2 regions of the Homoserinimonas aerilata genome follow, and region 1 is predicted to be linked to the other one. Evidence: predicted binding sites of a transcription regulator. Region 1 holds the regulator's gene; the other holds the start of a gene.
The links. The regulator HrcA, encoded in region 1, represses chaperone genes, less so after heat shock. The targets are predictions, from matches to a motif close to TTNGCACTCGNNNNNNNCGAGTGCNAA.
Positions count from the first base shown of each region.

Region 1 (7,655 bases):
GAGCGAGCCGATCGTGAAGGCGGCGATCCTCGCGCCCAAGGACTATGTCGGCGTGATCATGGAGCTCTGCCAGGGGCGCCGCGGCACGCTCCTCGGCATGGACTATCTCGGCGAGGACAGGGTCGAGATCAAGTACACGATGCCGCTCGGCGAGATCGTGTTCGACTTCTTCGACCAGCTGAAGAGCAAGACGGCCGGCTATGCGAGCCTCGACTACGAGCCGTCGGGTCAGCAGGAGGCCGACCTGGTAAAGGTCGACATCCTGTTGCAGGGCGAGCAGGTGGATGCGTTCAGCGCGATCGTGCACCGCGAGAAGGCGTATGCCTATGGCGTGCTGATGACGGGGCGTCTGCGCGAGCTGATTCCGCGCCAGCAGTTCGAGGTGCCCATTCAGGCGGCGATCGGTGCTCGCATCATCGCTCGTGAGAGCATCCGTGCCATCCGCAAGGATGTTCTGGCCAAGTGCTACGGCGGTGACATCACCCGCAAGCGCAAGCTCCTCGAGAAGCAGAAGGAGGGCAAGAAGCGCATGAAGATGGTGGGCCGCGTCGAGGTTCCTCAGGAGGCGTTCATTGCCGCCCTCTCGGGTGATGTCGAGAAGAAGGACAAGAAGTAGTGTCGCGCCCCGCGCTCTGGAATCTTCCTGTCACCTACGCGGCGGTGGGGGCCACTCAGTCGCCCGAGACGCTGCGCTACCCGCCGGAGGGCTACCGCGTCTTCGAGAAGCGGGTGCGCATCGGCACCGGCCCCGCGCGCTGGGATTTCGCCTGGCACGCGACACTCGCGTGGGGTATCAAGGTCCGCAGCGGTTTCACGATCGAGCTGACGGAGACCCCTCCGGAGGTCACCGAGGGCAGCTACGCGCCCGTCTCCTTCGACACGGCGGGCACGCCCGTCGCCCCTGCCATCACCGGCCCGTCGACAGAGACGGTGTACGGGCCGGACGGCCTGCCCTTCGTCTCGCCCGGCGACTCGGCCTGGCTGGTGCTGCACGTCGGCCCGTTCAAGATCCATGAGCCTGTGCGCGTCGTCTACGTGATCGACGAACCGAATCGCAAGGGCTTCGCCTACGGCACCCTGCCCGGCCACCAGATCAGCGGTGAGGAGTCGTTCGTCGTCGACCTCGAAGACGACGGCTCCGTGTGGCTCACGGTCCGCACGATCTCTCGCTCTGCGACGGGGTGGGGGTGGGCGCGTCCTTTCCTCGCGATCGGGCAGCGCATCATCCGTGCCCGCTATCTGAAGGCCCTCACCGGCCCTGTCGACTGACACGATGCCCTCCGCCCTGCCCATCGCCGACCCTGCGCCCCTCGACGGCGCCCTTCCGGCATCCGTCGCCGAGGGCGCGGAGGGCCGCGACTTCGGCGTCTACCTGCATGTGCCGTTCTGCCGTGTGCGCTGCGGCTACTGCGATTTCAACACCTACACCTCAGATGAGCTTCGGGGTGCGAAGCGCAGCGACTACGCGAGCCAGGCTGTGCAGGAGGTCGCGCTGGCACGTGGCGTGATGGATGCTGCGGGCCTGCCCGAGCGGCCGGTGTCAACCGTCTTCTTCGGCGGCGGCACTCCGACGCTGCTGCCCGCATCCGATCTGGTCTCGATGTTCGACGCTGTGCGCGACGCCTGGCGAATCGCTCCGGATGCGGAGGTCACGACAGAGGCGAACCCCGATTCGGTCGACCTCGACTACCTGATGGCGCTGGGGCGCGCCGGTTTCACGCGGGTGTCGTTCGGCATGCAGTCGGCCGTCCCACACGTTCTGGCGACGCTGGAGCGCACCCACGACCCCGAGCGCGTGCCGCTGGTGGTCGCGTGGGCCCGCGAGGCGGGCCTCGACGTCAGCCTCGACCTCATCTACGGAACACCGGGGGAGTCGCTCGACGACTGGCGCCGCTCGCTCGAGCACGCCATCGCGCAGGCGCCGGATCACCTCTCCGCCTATTCGCTCATCGTGGAGGACGGCACGAAGCTGGCCCGGCAGATCAGGCGCGGCGAGGTTGCGCAGCCTGATGAGGATCTGCAGGCCGACATGTACGAGCTGGCCGACGAGCTGCTCGGCGCGGCCGGATTCGACTGGTACGAGGTGAGCAACTGGGCGACGACGGATGCCCACCGCTCCCGTCACAACCTCGCCTACTGGAGGGGTCACGACTGGTGGGGTGTCGGGCCCGGCGCCCACAGCCATGTCGGCGGGGTCCGCTGGTGGAATGTGAAGCATCCGGCCGCCTACGCCGACCGCATCATGGCGGGGCATTCGCCTGCCGCCGGGCGGGAGACGCTCGACCAGGAGACGAGACGGGTCGAGCGTGTGCTCCTCCAGCTGCGCATCCGTGAAGGAATATCGGCGGGGGAGCTGGGGCCGCAGGGCCGCACGGCCGTCGCGGGGCTCATCGCCGACGGCCTCGTCGAGGGTGCGAGTGCGGTGCGCGGCACGATCGTGCTCACGAGGAACGGGCGGCTGCTCGCAGATGCCGTCGTGCGACGGCTCCTCGACGAAGGCTGATGCCGCCCGTCCCGGGTGCTACTTGATGAATTCGATCGTCACCGGGTACTTGTAGTACTGCCCCGAGTTCGCCTTGACCGCTGCGATGATCATGAAGACGATGGCGGCGACACCGAATGCGATGAGAACCGGCACAACGATGATCGCCCCGATTCCGAACGTCACGGCCACGATGATGCTGCCCACGATGCTGAGGGCGACCGCATAGATGGTGAACGAGATCTGGAAGTTGAGGGCAGACCTCGTGTGCTCACGCACGAACGGCCCGCGGTCCTTCAACAGCAGATAGCCGATCAGCGCCGGCAGGAAGCCGAGAAAGATGCCGCCGACATGGATGAGCGTCGCCCACAGCTTCTCGTCTGAGGGGCTGAGCGGCTGCGGTGCGGCGTTGTAGCCGGAGGGCGGTGGTGGGGGTGCCTGATTCGTCATACGGCCCATTAAAGCAAACCCGCCCGTGAACGACGCAGGGCCGGGAGCAATGCTCCCGGCCCTGCGTCTGCTCTGCGACTACTTGATGAGGCGCAGGTTGACCGGGTAGCGGTAGGACTGGCCGTTCTTCGCGGCGTTGAAACCCTGAATGCAGAACACGATCGTGAGAATCCAGAGCGCGAGCGGCAGGATCCATCCGATGAGCATCCAGAAGCCGAAGGTGACAGCGGTCAGCACGGCGTTGATGATCTGGATCGCAATGTGGCCGATGGTGACGGCGATCTGGAAGTTCACCGACTCCTTGCCCTCACGGTCGGTGTGGGTGCCGCGGTCCTTGAACACGAGCCAGATGATGAGCGGCGGGAGGATCCACAGGATGCCACCCAGGTGTGCGAACGACGCCCACTGGTTGTCCTCGGCAGGGGTGAGCGGTGCTGCTGCCGCCGGTGACGCGGGGGGAGGGGTCTGATCGGTCATTGCGTATGCCTTTCCGGTTTTCGGGAGTTGCCCGGTGCATGCCGGGACACCTGACGCTGCTGAGTGCCCCCTGAATGAGGGCAGCGAAGGCTATCCCATAAGGTAGTGCCTCTTCGCCGCGCCGCGCAACGAATGCGGAAGCGGCGTGTCACGATACAATTGGCAGTCAACTTGTTCGAGTGCCAATGACCGTGAGGGCGGTGGATTGTGGTCTCAGATCGCGGTCTCGAGGTGCTCCGGGTGATCGTGCAGGACTATGTGGAGTCCCGAGAGCCTGTCGGCTCCAAGTCGATCGTCGAGCGCCATTCATTCGGCGTGTCCGCGGCGACGATCCGCAACGACATGGCCCAGCTCGAGGAGGAGGAGTTGATTGCCGCGCCGCACACCTCCTCCGGCCGTGTGCCGACCGACAAGGGTTATCGCCTCTTCGTCAACCAGCTCGCCGATCTCAGGCCGTTGAATGCGGCGCAGCGGCAGGCGATCCACGCGTTCCTGGGCGAATCGGCCGATCTCGATGACGTGCTCGCGCGCACGGTGCGCCTGCTCTCGCAGCTCACGCATCAGGTCGCTCTTGTGCAGTACCCGTCTCTGGGGCGCTCGCGCATCCGTCATGTCGAGTTGGTGCCGCTCACCGAGTCGCGCATTCTCACCGTGCTGATCACCGACACCGGTCGGGTGGAGCAGCGCATGGTCGACGTGGGGCCCGGCCTCGATGACGAGTTTTTGAGTGACCTGCGGATGCGCATCAACTCGGCCCTCGACGGGCTGCTCCTCACGGAGGCGGCTGCGCGCCTCGACTCGCTCGCCGACGACTTCGCTCCTGCTCGGCGCGAGGTGGTGCATCCGATCGCGGCCAGCCTGGCCGAGCAGGTTCTCGCGAACAGGCACGACAGGCTCGTGATGGCGGGGGCTGCGAATCTTGCGCGCACGGAGGAGGACTTCGCCGGCAGCATCTATCCTGTTCTGGAGGCGATCGAGGAGCAGGTCACCCTGCTGAAGCTCTTCGGCGAGATGGAGCAGGATCAGGCTGGCATCTCGGTGCGCATCGGCCGGGAGAACGAGTCTTTCGGCCTCGGCGAGGCTTCCGTGCTGAGCACGGGCTACACGGCGGCCGGCGGCGAGCTTGCCCGCCTGGGGCTTCTGGGGCCGACCCGGATGGACTATTCCAGCAATATGGCGGCGGTTCGTGCGGTTGCACGTTACCTGTCGCGCCTGTTGGGCGAGAGTTGACTGTGGCGCGGCGCGTCACACGAGAGAACAAGAATCTAAGGAACTGCAGTGGCTGACCATTACGAAGTACTCGGCGTCGACCGGGATGCGACCCCCGAGGTGATCAAGAAGGCGTACCGTCGTCTTGCCCGCGAGTTGCACCCCGATGTGAATCCGGGAGCGGATGCCGCCGATCGCTTCAAGGACGTGACCCACGCCTATGACGTGCTCTCCGACCCCAAGCAGAAGGAGCAGTACGATCTGGGCGACCAGGCCGGCTTCGGCGGTGGATTCGGTGGCTTCGGCGACATCTTCGAGACCTTCTTCGGCGGTGGGGGCGGCGGCAATCGCCCTCCGCGTTCTCGCACGGAGCGAGGGCAGGATGCGCTCGTCCGCATCGAGGTGACGCTCGAGGATGTCATCTTCGGCACGCAGCACGAGGTCGAGGTCGACACGGCCGTCACGTGCAAGACGTGCGCGGGCTCCTGCTGCGCCCCGGGCACCGAGATGGCGACATGCGACATCTGTGGCGGCTCCGGCCTCATCCAGCGTTCCGTGCGCAGCCTGCTCGGCAATGTGATGACCTCGAGCCCCTGTGGCACCTGCCGCGGCTTCGGCACGGTCATCCCGAACCCGTGCTCGACGTGCTCCGGCCAGGGCCGCGTGCGCGCCCGCCGTCGCATCCCCGTCGACATCCCCGCCGGCGTTGACACGGGCCTTCGCCTGCAGATGCCGAGTCAGGGCGAGGTCGGCCCGGCCGGTGGGCCCAACGGCGACCTGTACCTCGAGATCAAGGTGCGCCACCACGATGTGTTCAGCCGCAATGGCGACGACATCCTGGCGACGCTCGAGGTGCAGATGACGGATGCGATCCTCGGCACGACGGCCACGTTCGACGCGCTCGATGGTCCGGTCGAGCTGGAGATCAAGCCCGGCGCGCAGAGCGCGGAGGTGATCACGGTCAAGGATCGTGGCGTCACCCACCTGCGTGGTTCGGGCCGTGGTGATCTGAAGGTCGGCATCCAGGTGCTCACGCCCACGAAGCTCAACTCGAAGTCGAAGGAGCTCATCGCCGAGCTGGCCCGCGTGCAGAATGCGGTGCCGCCGCATCTGGCGCACTTCCAGCAGGGGCTGTTCCAGAAGCTGCGCGACCGCTTCCTGAACATCTAGCTGCGACAGGCGGGAGACGAGCGTGGCGCACTTCTACCTGAACGAGTCGCTAGTGTCGGCGGCGCCGGGCGCATCCGTCTCGATCGAGGGTGCCGAGGCCAGGCATGCCGTCACGGTGAGTCGCATCCGGGTGGGGGAGTCGCTGTCGATCGGCAACGGTGCGGGGCTTGTCGTGACCGGGCCGGTTGTGGAGGCGGATGCTGCCCGTCTCGTCGTCGAGGCCGTCGACGTCGTCGAGACCCCGGTGCCGTCGCCTGCGGTGCTGCTCGTGCAGGCTCTGGCCAAGGGCGATCGCGATGAGTCCGCCGTGCAGGCGGCGACCGAGCTCGGTGTGGATGCTGTTGTGCCGTGGGCTGCGCAGCGCTCGATCGTGAGATGGCAGGGCCCCAAGGTGGCGAAGGGCATCGAGCGGTGGAGGGCGATCGTGCGCGAGGCCACGAAGCAGTCGATGAGGCCGCGCATCCCTGAGGTGCGGGAGCTGGCGTCGACGACCGCAGTCGCCGCGCTGGCGTCGCAACTGCGTGTGCTCGTGCTGGAGCCGACGGCGGAACAGCGGCTGTCTGAGCTCGAACTCGACGGGCGCGATGTTGCCGTCGTCGTGGGGCCGGAGGGAGGCATCGCGCCGGCCGAGCTCGAGCAGTTGGCCGCGGCAGGAGCCGTCGCTGTGCGTCTCGGCGACGGGGTGCTGCGAACCTCCACGGCGGGTCCCGCGGCGATCGCGGTACTGAGCGCGCGCCTGGGCCGCTGGTAGTGGCGGCAGCCACGCTCGCGCCGCAGTGCCGGGCCGGTTGTCGCTTAGGCTTGTCGTATGCCTGACCATGCCGAACCGTCCATCTTCACGAGGATCATCGATCGTGAGATCCCGGCCGACGTCGTCTTCGAGAGCGAGCGGCTGATCGCGATCCGCGACATCGCGCCGAAGGCCCCTGTGCACCTGCTTGTGATCCCGAAGGATCCGCAGTTCCGTGATGTCGTCGAACTCGCGGCGGGCGATCCGGAGCTCCTCGCAGAGATGGTCGCCGCGGCTGCGACGCTGGCAGAGGAACACTGTGGCGGCCAGTTCCGTCTCGTGTTCAACACGGGCACGGATGCCGGCCAGACGGTGTTCCACGTTCACGCCCACATCATGGGCGGCGGGCTCACGGAAGGCTCCCTTGGCGATTGACGACGGCTTCGAATCGGCGCACGGCCCAGCATCCCCGGGCGGCTCCGACGGCAGCGGCGCGCAGGATGCCGTCACAAGCGAGCGCTTTCGGGTGGACGGCGTGGCGATGGTGCACCTTCTGGGGCCGCAGGATCGCCTGCTTCGCACCATGGAGGAACAGCATCCGCTCGTCTCGGTGCACGTCCGTGGCAACGAGATCCAACTCGATGGGCCTGTAGATCAGGTGCGCGCCGTGCGCAGGCTCATCGATGAGCTCGCCGTGCTGGCCCGGGCCGAGCATGATCTCGGCGTGGGTGATGTGCGCGAGTCTGCTCGACTCATCGCGAGCGACGGGGAGCGCCCCAGCGATGTTCTGGGGCAGCCGATCCTGACCAGCCGGGGCAAGAGCATCCGACCGAAGACGCTCGGTCAGCGCGACTATGTCGATGCGATCGACGAGAACACGATCGTGTTCGGCATCGGCCCTGCGGGCACCGGCAAGACCTACCTGGCGATGGCGAAGGCTGTGCAGGCCCTGCAGCGCAAGGAGGTCAACCGCATCATCCTGACCCGTCCGGCGGTCGAGGCTGGCGAGCGGCTGGGCTTCCTTCCGGGAACCCTCACCGACAAGATCGACCCCTACCTTCGCCCGCTGTACGACGCGCTGAACGAGATGATGGACCCCGATGTGGTCGTCAAGCTGATGGCGATCGGCACGATCGA
Region 1 is NZ_VFOM01000001.1:935,728-943,382, forward strand. Features, by position in the region: gene lepA (translation elongation factor 4) at 1-616, shown strand, start outside; gene FB562_RS04410 (DUF1990 domain-containing protein) at 616-1,269, shown strand; gene hemW (radical SAM family heme chaperone HemW) at 1,274-2,503, shown strand; gene FB562_RS04420 (DUF4870 domain-containing protein) at 2,522-2,932, opposite strand; gene FB562_RS04425 (DUF4870 domain-containing protein) at 3,011-3,409, opposite strand; gene hrcA (heat-inducible transcriptional repressor HrcA) at 3,617-4,639, shown strand; gene dnaJ (molecular chaperone DnaJ) at 4,688-5,788, shown strand; gene FB562_RS04440 (16S rRNA (uracil(1498)-N(3))-methyltransferase) at 5,811-6,539, shown strand; gene FB562_RS04445 (histidine triad nucleotide-binding protein) at 6,597-6,953, shown strand; gene FB562_RS04450 (PhoH family protein) at 7,060-7,655, shown strand, end outside.

Region 2 (7,655 bases), 840 kb from region 1:
GGTTGCGCACCTTCTCGGCAACAACACCGGGCTCGAGGCCCGCGTTGGTGGCGATCTGCTTGAGCGGCGCGTCGATCGCGACGCGAACGATGTTCGCACCGGTCGCCTCGTCGCCGAGCAGGTCGGTCATCGATCCGCCCGCGAAGGCGACCTCGCCGGCCTGGATGAGCGCGACGCCACCACCGGCGACGATGCCCTCTTCGACGGCAGCCTTCGCGTTGCGGACGGCGTCCTCGATGCGGTGCTTGCGCTCCTTCAGCTCGACCTCGGTCGCGGCACCCGCCTTGATGACGGCGACGCCACCGGCCAGCTTGGCCAGGCGCTCCTGCAGCTTCTCACGGTCGTAGTCGCTGTCGGTGTTGGTGATCTCCGAACGGATCTGCGCAACGCGACCGGCGATGGCCTCGGCGTCGCCGGCACCCTCGACGATCGTGGTCTCGTCCTTCGTGATGACGACCTTGCGGGCACGGCCGAGCAGGTCGAGGGTCGCGTTCTCGAGCTTGAGACCGACCTCCTCGCTGATGACCTGACCACCGGTGAGGATGGCGATGTCCTGCAACTGCGCCTTGCGGCGGTCACCGAAGCCGGGAGCCTTGACGGCGACCGACTTGAAGATGCCGCGGATCTTGTTGACGACCAGCGTGGCCAGAGCCTCGCCGTCGACATCCTCGGCGATGATCAGCAGCTGCTTGCCGGCCTGGATGACCTTGTCGACGATCGGCAGCAGATCCTTGATGTTCGAGATCTTGCCGTTGACGATGAGCACGTAGGGGTCTTCGAAGACCGTCTCCTGGCGCTCCGGGTCGGTGACGAAGTACGCCGACAGGTAACCCTTGTCGAAGCGCATGCCCTCGGTCAGCTCGAGCTCGGTGCCGAACGTGTTCGACTCCTCGACCGTGACGACACCCTCGTTGCCGACCTTGTCGATCGCCTCGGCGATCAGCGCGCCGATCTCGGGGTCACCGGCAGAGATGGACGCCGTGGCGGCGATCTCTTCCTTGGTCTCGATGGGCTTCGCCTGCGCGATGAGCGCCTCGGTGACGGCCGCGACGGCCTTCTCGATGCCACGCTTCAGACTGATGGGGTCGGCGCCGGCCGCGACGTTGCGCAGGCCTTCGCGAACGAGCGCCTGGGCGAGGACGGTGGCGGTGGTCGTTCCGTCGCCGGCGACGTCATCCGTCTTCTTGGCGACCTCCTTGACGAGCTCGGCACCGATCTTCTCGTACGGGTCGTCGAGCTCGATCTCCTTGGCGATGGAGACACCGTCGTTCGTGATGGTGGGGGCGCCCCACTTCTTCTCGAGGACGACGTTGCGACCGCGCGGGCCAAGCGTCACCTTGACGGCGTCGGCGAGCGTGTTGAGGCCACGCTCGAGGCCGCGACGGGCCTCCTCGTTGAAAGCAATGATCTTTGCCATGTGTTCCTCTCGTCCTTTCGGGACGTTACGAATTTGCAACAGCTTTGGCACTCCCGATGGGAGAGTGCCAGACAAGTCTGGCACTCGGACCCTGTGAGTGCAAGCTCACCGGGTGGGGCATCCGGAAGGCTACGCCGCAGGCGGAATGATCTCGACCGAGCCCTCGAGCGGCACGAGCTCCACCCAGGTGTTTCCGGCGCCCAGGCGCAGGACGATACCGTCGTCGCCCAGCAGCGTTATGGCATCCGTCGCTGCCGCCTTGTGCCAGCTGCCGTGCACTGTTCCGCCGCCCGTCGTCACCCACGCCTCGCCGCTTCCGAGCAACTCGGTCTTCGGAACACCGGTGCCATGCGTGATCGGAACCCGAACGGTCACCACATTCGTCGCCGAGAGCTGCGCACCCGAGGAGTCGAGATCGGGGGCGCCATCCTGAAAGCGCAGATAGCGACCGGATGCCGCGTCATAGCCCCACGCGGGGCGGAACCCGTTCGAGAAGGCCAACTGCAGCGTGCCCGTCGGGGAACCCTCCTTCGCGGCCGTCGACGAGGCCGCATCCAGCGAATAGGCGAACTGCTGCTTCGGCGCCGCGATGTCAGGCTGGGTGGCCAAGAATTCGCGCGCCTTCACGATCACATTGTGCGGGGCGCTGCGGTCGCCCGCCCGATACATGTAGGCGGCCGTGTCACCCTGGCCGTGGATGGCGTTGTACACGGGTGTGCTGCGCATCATGCTGACGAACTGCGGCTGCCCGCCCGCATAGAAGATGATGCCGCCGAAGGGCGACGCGATGTCCGGATCCATGGGCCGGATGGAGCGGATCGGGCCCAACTCCTCCGGGATATCGCTGTGCCAGACCGCCACATAACGGGTGATGCCACCCTCGACGAGCTCCTCGAAGACGATGTCGGTGCGCTCCAGGCCCAACTGCGGGCGCGCATCCCAGTGATTGTCGATCTTGGCGGCGACGGATGCGTGCGCCAGCGACCCGGCCTCGACCGTCGTGCCCCGCAGCGGTGCCAACTCGGTGGGTGCGGGCGGCTCGTAGGTGGAGGTGTAGTCGGGTGAGGCGGACGGCGTCGGCGACGGTGTCGGCAGCGCCTCGCATCCGCTGATCGCCAGCGCTGCGGCTGCCGCGACACCCCAGACCGCGAGGCTGCGGCGCACGCGGGCGCGCCGCCACGTGTCAGCCGGCTGGGGGCACATAGTCCGCACCGAGCAGCACCGTGATGGGCGACGCCGGGTAGTCATTGGAGAGCACGGCCTCGCCGATGCCCAGATTCTGGATGATCATGCGCACCGCCCCCTCATGGGCCGCATCGCTGTAGAACACCTGGGTGGTCGCGACGTCATCGGCGGCGGCGTTCGCCCGGCTGCCGGCGCCGAGAGCGGCACCCTCCCAGCCCTGGCTCACGAGCAGGTCACCCACCTCGGTGGCGAGGCCGCTCGTCGGCGTGCCGTTCAGGACGGAGATCGCGACGGTCGGGTCGAGCACCGGGTCGGCCTCCACCGCCGGAGCGGAGTCGCCGCCATCCGCGGTGCCCGGGTCGTTCACCGCAGTGTCGATGCCCGGGATCTTGATCTCCAGATCGGGCACGAGCAGCGACAGCCCGAACACGCCGCCCACGACGAGCACGACGGTGGCGAGCGCCGCCCAGCCGAAGCCGATCCACCCGCGCCACCGTTGCGCCGGGGCGCGGTGAGCGCCGACGCGCAGCAACTCGGCAGGGATGTCGTCGTAGCGGTCCTTGATCGGGGTTGCCATAGTTTCTTCCAAATGGTCGGGGCCTCGACGCCGGGCGGGTGGCGGGCGCCGTTCGGGCTCAGCCGCGAGCGGTAATGGGCGACGCCCCCGCCGGGTCTCCCCCGGACACGCCGCGCCGACGGCCGTCACGCAGCCGCCGAAGCCGCCTGATGAGCATCGGATCGTACTTGAGCGCGGCAGGCGAGTCGATTGCCGCATTCAGCACCTGATAGTAGCGGGCCGTGCTGAGGCCAAGCTCCACACGGATGGCCTCCTCCTTGGCACCCGGATGCCGCCACGGGCGACGCTCGAAGGCCAGCACCATGAGCTCCCGCTCGGGGAGCTCCTGGCCCTCGCCCTGATCGGCTCGCTCGGTCTCGTACATCGCCGCAATCCTAGGCGGGCACGCCCCGAAGCCGGGCAGGTCGCGCGGCAGTTCGCGAACAGGGAGACGTCCATGGTGATTTCAGGCTTCTTTGGTTAGGATTACCTAAGAGGTGCTGCCTCTCGCGCTGCAGCATCCGCGCCCCCTCCCAGCCCACAGCCCAAGGACTCTCCGCTTGTTCGCCCGCCCCAGCATCCGACCGCTCGTCGCCGCCATCGCCTCGATCGCCGCCATCGCGATGCTCGCGGGCTGCGCAGGCGGCACGGCCGGCGCCCAGGAGCCCGAGGCGAGCACGCCCGGCGCACAGTCGGTGCCGCTCGCGGAGCTCGACCTGCTCGACGACCCGCTCTCCTGGCACGGCGAATCGACCGCGATGCTCGCATCCGCATCCATCACCGCCGTCGAGGAGTCGCCCTCGCAGACGCTGCCTGCGACCGTCACCTCGCATGACCTCGACGGCGACACCGAGGTGACCGTCGACGAGACCTCCCGCGTTCTCGGCCTCGACATGTCCGGTTCGGTCGCCGCGACGATCGTCGGGCTCGGCTTCGCCGACAGCCTCGTCGGGCGCGACGTGTCGTCGACGTTCGCCGAGGTCGCGGACCTTCCCGTGGTCACCTCCGGCGGGCACTCCATCAACAACGAGTCAGTGCTCGCGCTGCGGCCGACACTCGTCATCACCGACGGCACCATCGGCCCCATCGACGTCATCCTGCAGCTGCGCGACGCCGGCATCCCCGTCGTGTTCGTCGACGCCGAACCCGGCTTCGACGGCGTCGGGCAGCTCGCCCGACAGGTTGCGGCGGCATTCGGCGCCCCCGACGCCGGCGAACTGCTCGCGACGGCGCTGCAACAGCAGATCGACGCAAAGGTCGCCGAGATCGCCGGCATCGCCCCGAAGGCGGAGGGCGAGAAGCTGCGGATGCTGTTCCTGTACCTGCGCGGCGGCAGCGGCATCTACTACCTGTTCGGCAGCGAATCGGGTGTCGACGACATCATCACGGGCCTCGGCGGCATCGATGTCGCCGCCGAGATCGGCTGGACGGGCATGAAACCGATGACCGATGAGGCCGTCATCTCGGCCCGGCCCGACCTCATCCTGGTGATGACCTCCGGGCTGGAGAGCGCCGGCGGCGTCGACCAACTACTGGACACGAAACTCGCGCTCGCGCAGACCCCGGCCGGCATGAACCGCCGCTTCGTCGACATGGCCGACGGGCAGGTGCTCAGCTTCGGGCCGCGCACCGCCGACGTGCTCGACGCGCTCGCCCGCGCCGTCTACGCGCCCGCGGCGTAGCCCCTCAACCCGCGAGACCACCCGCTGGTCGAGGTGCAATGGCGCGCAGCGGCATTGCATGAGGAAGCTCGCGGAGCGAGTCGATCAGTGGTCTACCGCTCCAGTCTCGAGACCGGCCGCCGAGCTACCCCGCGAGCGGCTCGAGTGTCTCGCCGTGCGGCCCCGCGTAGGCGAGCGGATGCCCGTCGAGCGCGAGCACGAATCGCCCTGCACCACTTCCGGCCGGCAGTCTCTCCGCCACGTCGGGCAGCACGGCTGAGCCTTCAAGCGACACCCAGGAGGCGTCGAGCCTGCGGATCTTCTCGACCAGTCGCATCCGCTGCGCGTAGGGAATGTAGACGAGTACACCCGCTGTGACGATGACGAGTGTTGACCCGTCGGGGGCGAGGCCGGCCACCTCGTCTAGTTTGTCTGCGGCGTCCCCGCGCACGAGCATCCGTTCGTCCGCCTGCGCGATCGTCATGGCGCTGCGCAGCCGGGCGAGGCGTTTGTGCTGCCCGGGCCAGATGAGTGCTTCGAGCCAGTCACGGTCGCGCGGTTCTGCCGGGTCGAGCGGTTCGAGGTCGATCCCTGCCCTCCACACGATTTCGGGCATCCGGAGCGGTTGGGGCGGGTTTCCGTCGCAGTGGAGGAGCAACTCGGATGGCCCCGCGGCGGGGTCGAGGCGTGTGGCGTTGTAGTCGTAGCTGTAGCGGTCGGGGTGCAGGCAGAGCCCGGCTGACGCCCCAAGTTCGAGCAGTGCGATCGGCCCGGGGATTTGTGCGAGCGCCGGCAGCAGTGCGGCGCAGCGGGCGGGCTCGTTGGTCTGCATGGGGCGCACCGCAGCTTCGGTCGCCACCTGCTGCCAGTTCTCGCGCAGGAACTGGGCGAGACCGTCGTAGTCGCCTTCTGCCGCGCCGATGAGGCGTGCTGTGGCGAGCACGAGGGGTGGTTGTCTTTTCTGTTCGGGAAGCGTGTCGATGAGGGCCCGGATGCTCACGTCGCCGGCGATTCCGTCGGCCCAGGCCTCGTAGACAGGCGAGACGCCGGCCACCTGTCGCGCGAAGTCCCGGTACCACTGCGCGGTGTCGCGTTCGGCGGTCGGGCGGGGGCTCATCTGTCGATCATGCCCCACCGGGTGCGCCCGGTGGGGCATGTCGTTGGGCTGGCGGCGGGTCAGCCCTGGGTGGCGCGGCGACGGACGATGATCACGACGGCTGCGGCGATCAGCAGCACCAGCAGCGCGAGTCCGGCCCAGAGCAGCCAGCCGAGGTCGGGGCCGGCGGAGATGGGCGTGACGGTCGCCTGCGGCTTTTCGTCGCTCACGCTGGTCGTGGCCGCGACCGCACACTCGGGGTCGAGGGTGGCCGTGAATGTGACCGGGTCAAATTCGGTTCCGACCTCGTAGGTGCCGAACGCGGCTGAGCCCAGCTCGGTGAGCGTGGCCGGGGCATCCTGAATGCTCAGCAGCGCGTCAGTGCTGTTGTCGGTTGCGGCGCTGAGGTCAAGCTCGACGAAACGCACCCCCGTCTGCTTGATCTCTTCGCCCTCCTGCGTGGTGCCGGTCACATCGAGCAGCACGTAGGCGGTGTCTGCGTCGATGATCTCGAGCCGCGGGTTGGCGACAGTGGTGTCGAGGATGCCGCCGTGGCCGGTGAATCGGATGGCTCCGGCGAATGCGATGTCGCCTTCTCCGGTAGCGCTGTCGTAGCCGCCGACGCCATCACTCCAGCTGAAGTCGGGCGTCTCGTAGGCTGCACCATCGCTGACGATCCATTCGCCGTTGGCAATGGTTCCGCTGATGTACGAGCGGAAGGCCTCCTTGAAACCCCAAACGAGCTTCGCATCCGTCACCGCACAGCTCGCGAGAGAGGTGAGCTTCGTGGATGCGGGGATGTCGATGACGACGCCGCGGTCGACGGAACCCTGCAGGGTGAGCGTGTGCTGGCCGGTGAGTCCGGCGGGCAGGGTGCCCGTCCAGCTCACACGCCCCGTGCTGTCTGCTGTGGCGTTGCGGTCAAGCACTGTGGGCTCGGAGTAGATGACGACAAGGATGCCCGTCTCGCCCGGCTGGAAGCCGTCGGCGGTGATGGTGATCTTGCCACCCTCCTTGACCTTGTCGGTGCCGCCGTCGACGATAACGCCTGTTGTTGCGGGCGGTGTCGCGGCCGGCTGTGCAGTCGCGGACTGTGTCACCGCCTGCTGCACGTAGGAGGCGATCACGGCGGTACCACCGCCGGTGTTGCCGGGCGCTCCGATGGTGAAGCTGAGCGGGTCGAGTGCTGTGCCTGCGGCATAGAAGGGGCTGCCGTTGAGGGCGAACGCCTGAGTGCCCTGCGCGGTCAGTGTCGCCGGAACGCCTGAGTAGGTCACTGCGGCGCCGCTCTCGCTGCGGCTCCCTGCCGCAAGGTTGAGGCTGGCGATTGCGATGCGGCTCCCGTTGCTGCTGACGTAGAGGGTGCCACTGGTGGCGGAGTCGACCTGCACGACGGGGTTAGCGAATGTCAGGTCGAGCACCCCGGCGTGACCGGTAAAGCGCACCGAGCCGGAGTAGTTCGCGGTGCCGACCCCGGCATCCTTGGTGAAGCTACCCCCTGCGGCCTGGCCGAAGACGAAAGCGCCTCCGGATGCTCGTGCGCCGGTCGTGCTGATGCTGCCGTGGGCGACGGAGCCGGTCACGTAGCTGCGGAACGAGTCCTTGACACCCCAGGTGAGCGAACCGGCCGTCGTCGGAACGACAACCTCAGGCGTCGTCGGCGGAGTCACAGGCGGTGTGACCGGTGGCGTCACGGGCGGGGTGACGGGCGGGGCTGCCGTCGCGAACGCGATCGGCACG
Region 2 is NZ_VFOM01000001.1:97,710-105,364, reverse strand. Features, by position in the region: gene groL (chaperonin GroEL) at 1-1,417, opposite strand, end outside; gene FB562_RS00465 (DUF3048 domain-containing protein) at 1,547-2,620, opposite strand; gene FB562_RS00460 (LytR C-terminal domain-containing protein) at 2,601-3,179, opposite strand; gene FB562_RS00455 (DUF3263 domain-containing protein) at 3,238-3,543, opposite strand; gene FB562_RS00450 (heme/hemin ABC transporter substrate-binding protein) at 3,719-4,840, shown strand; gene FB562_RS00445 (DUF2332 domain-containing protein) at 4,965-5,936, opposite strand; gene FB562_RS00440 (HtaA domain-containing protein) at 5,996-7,655, opposite strand, start outside.
Region 2: the regulator HrcA is predicted to act here: its motif matches at 1,462-1,488, upstream of groL (chaperonin GroEL).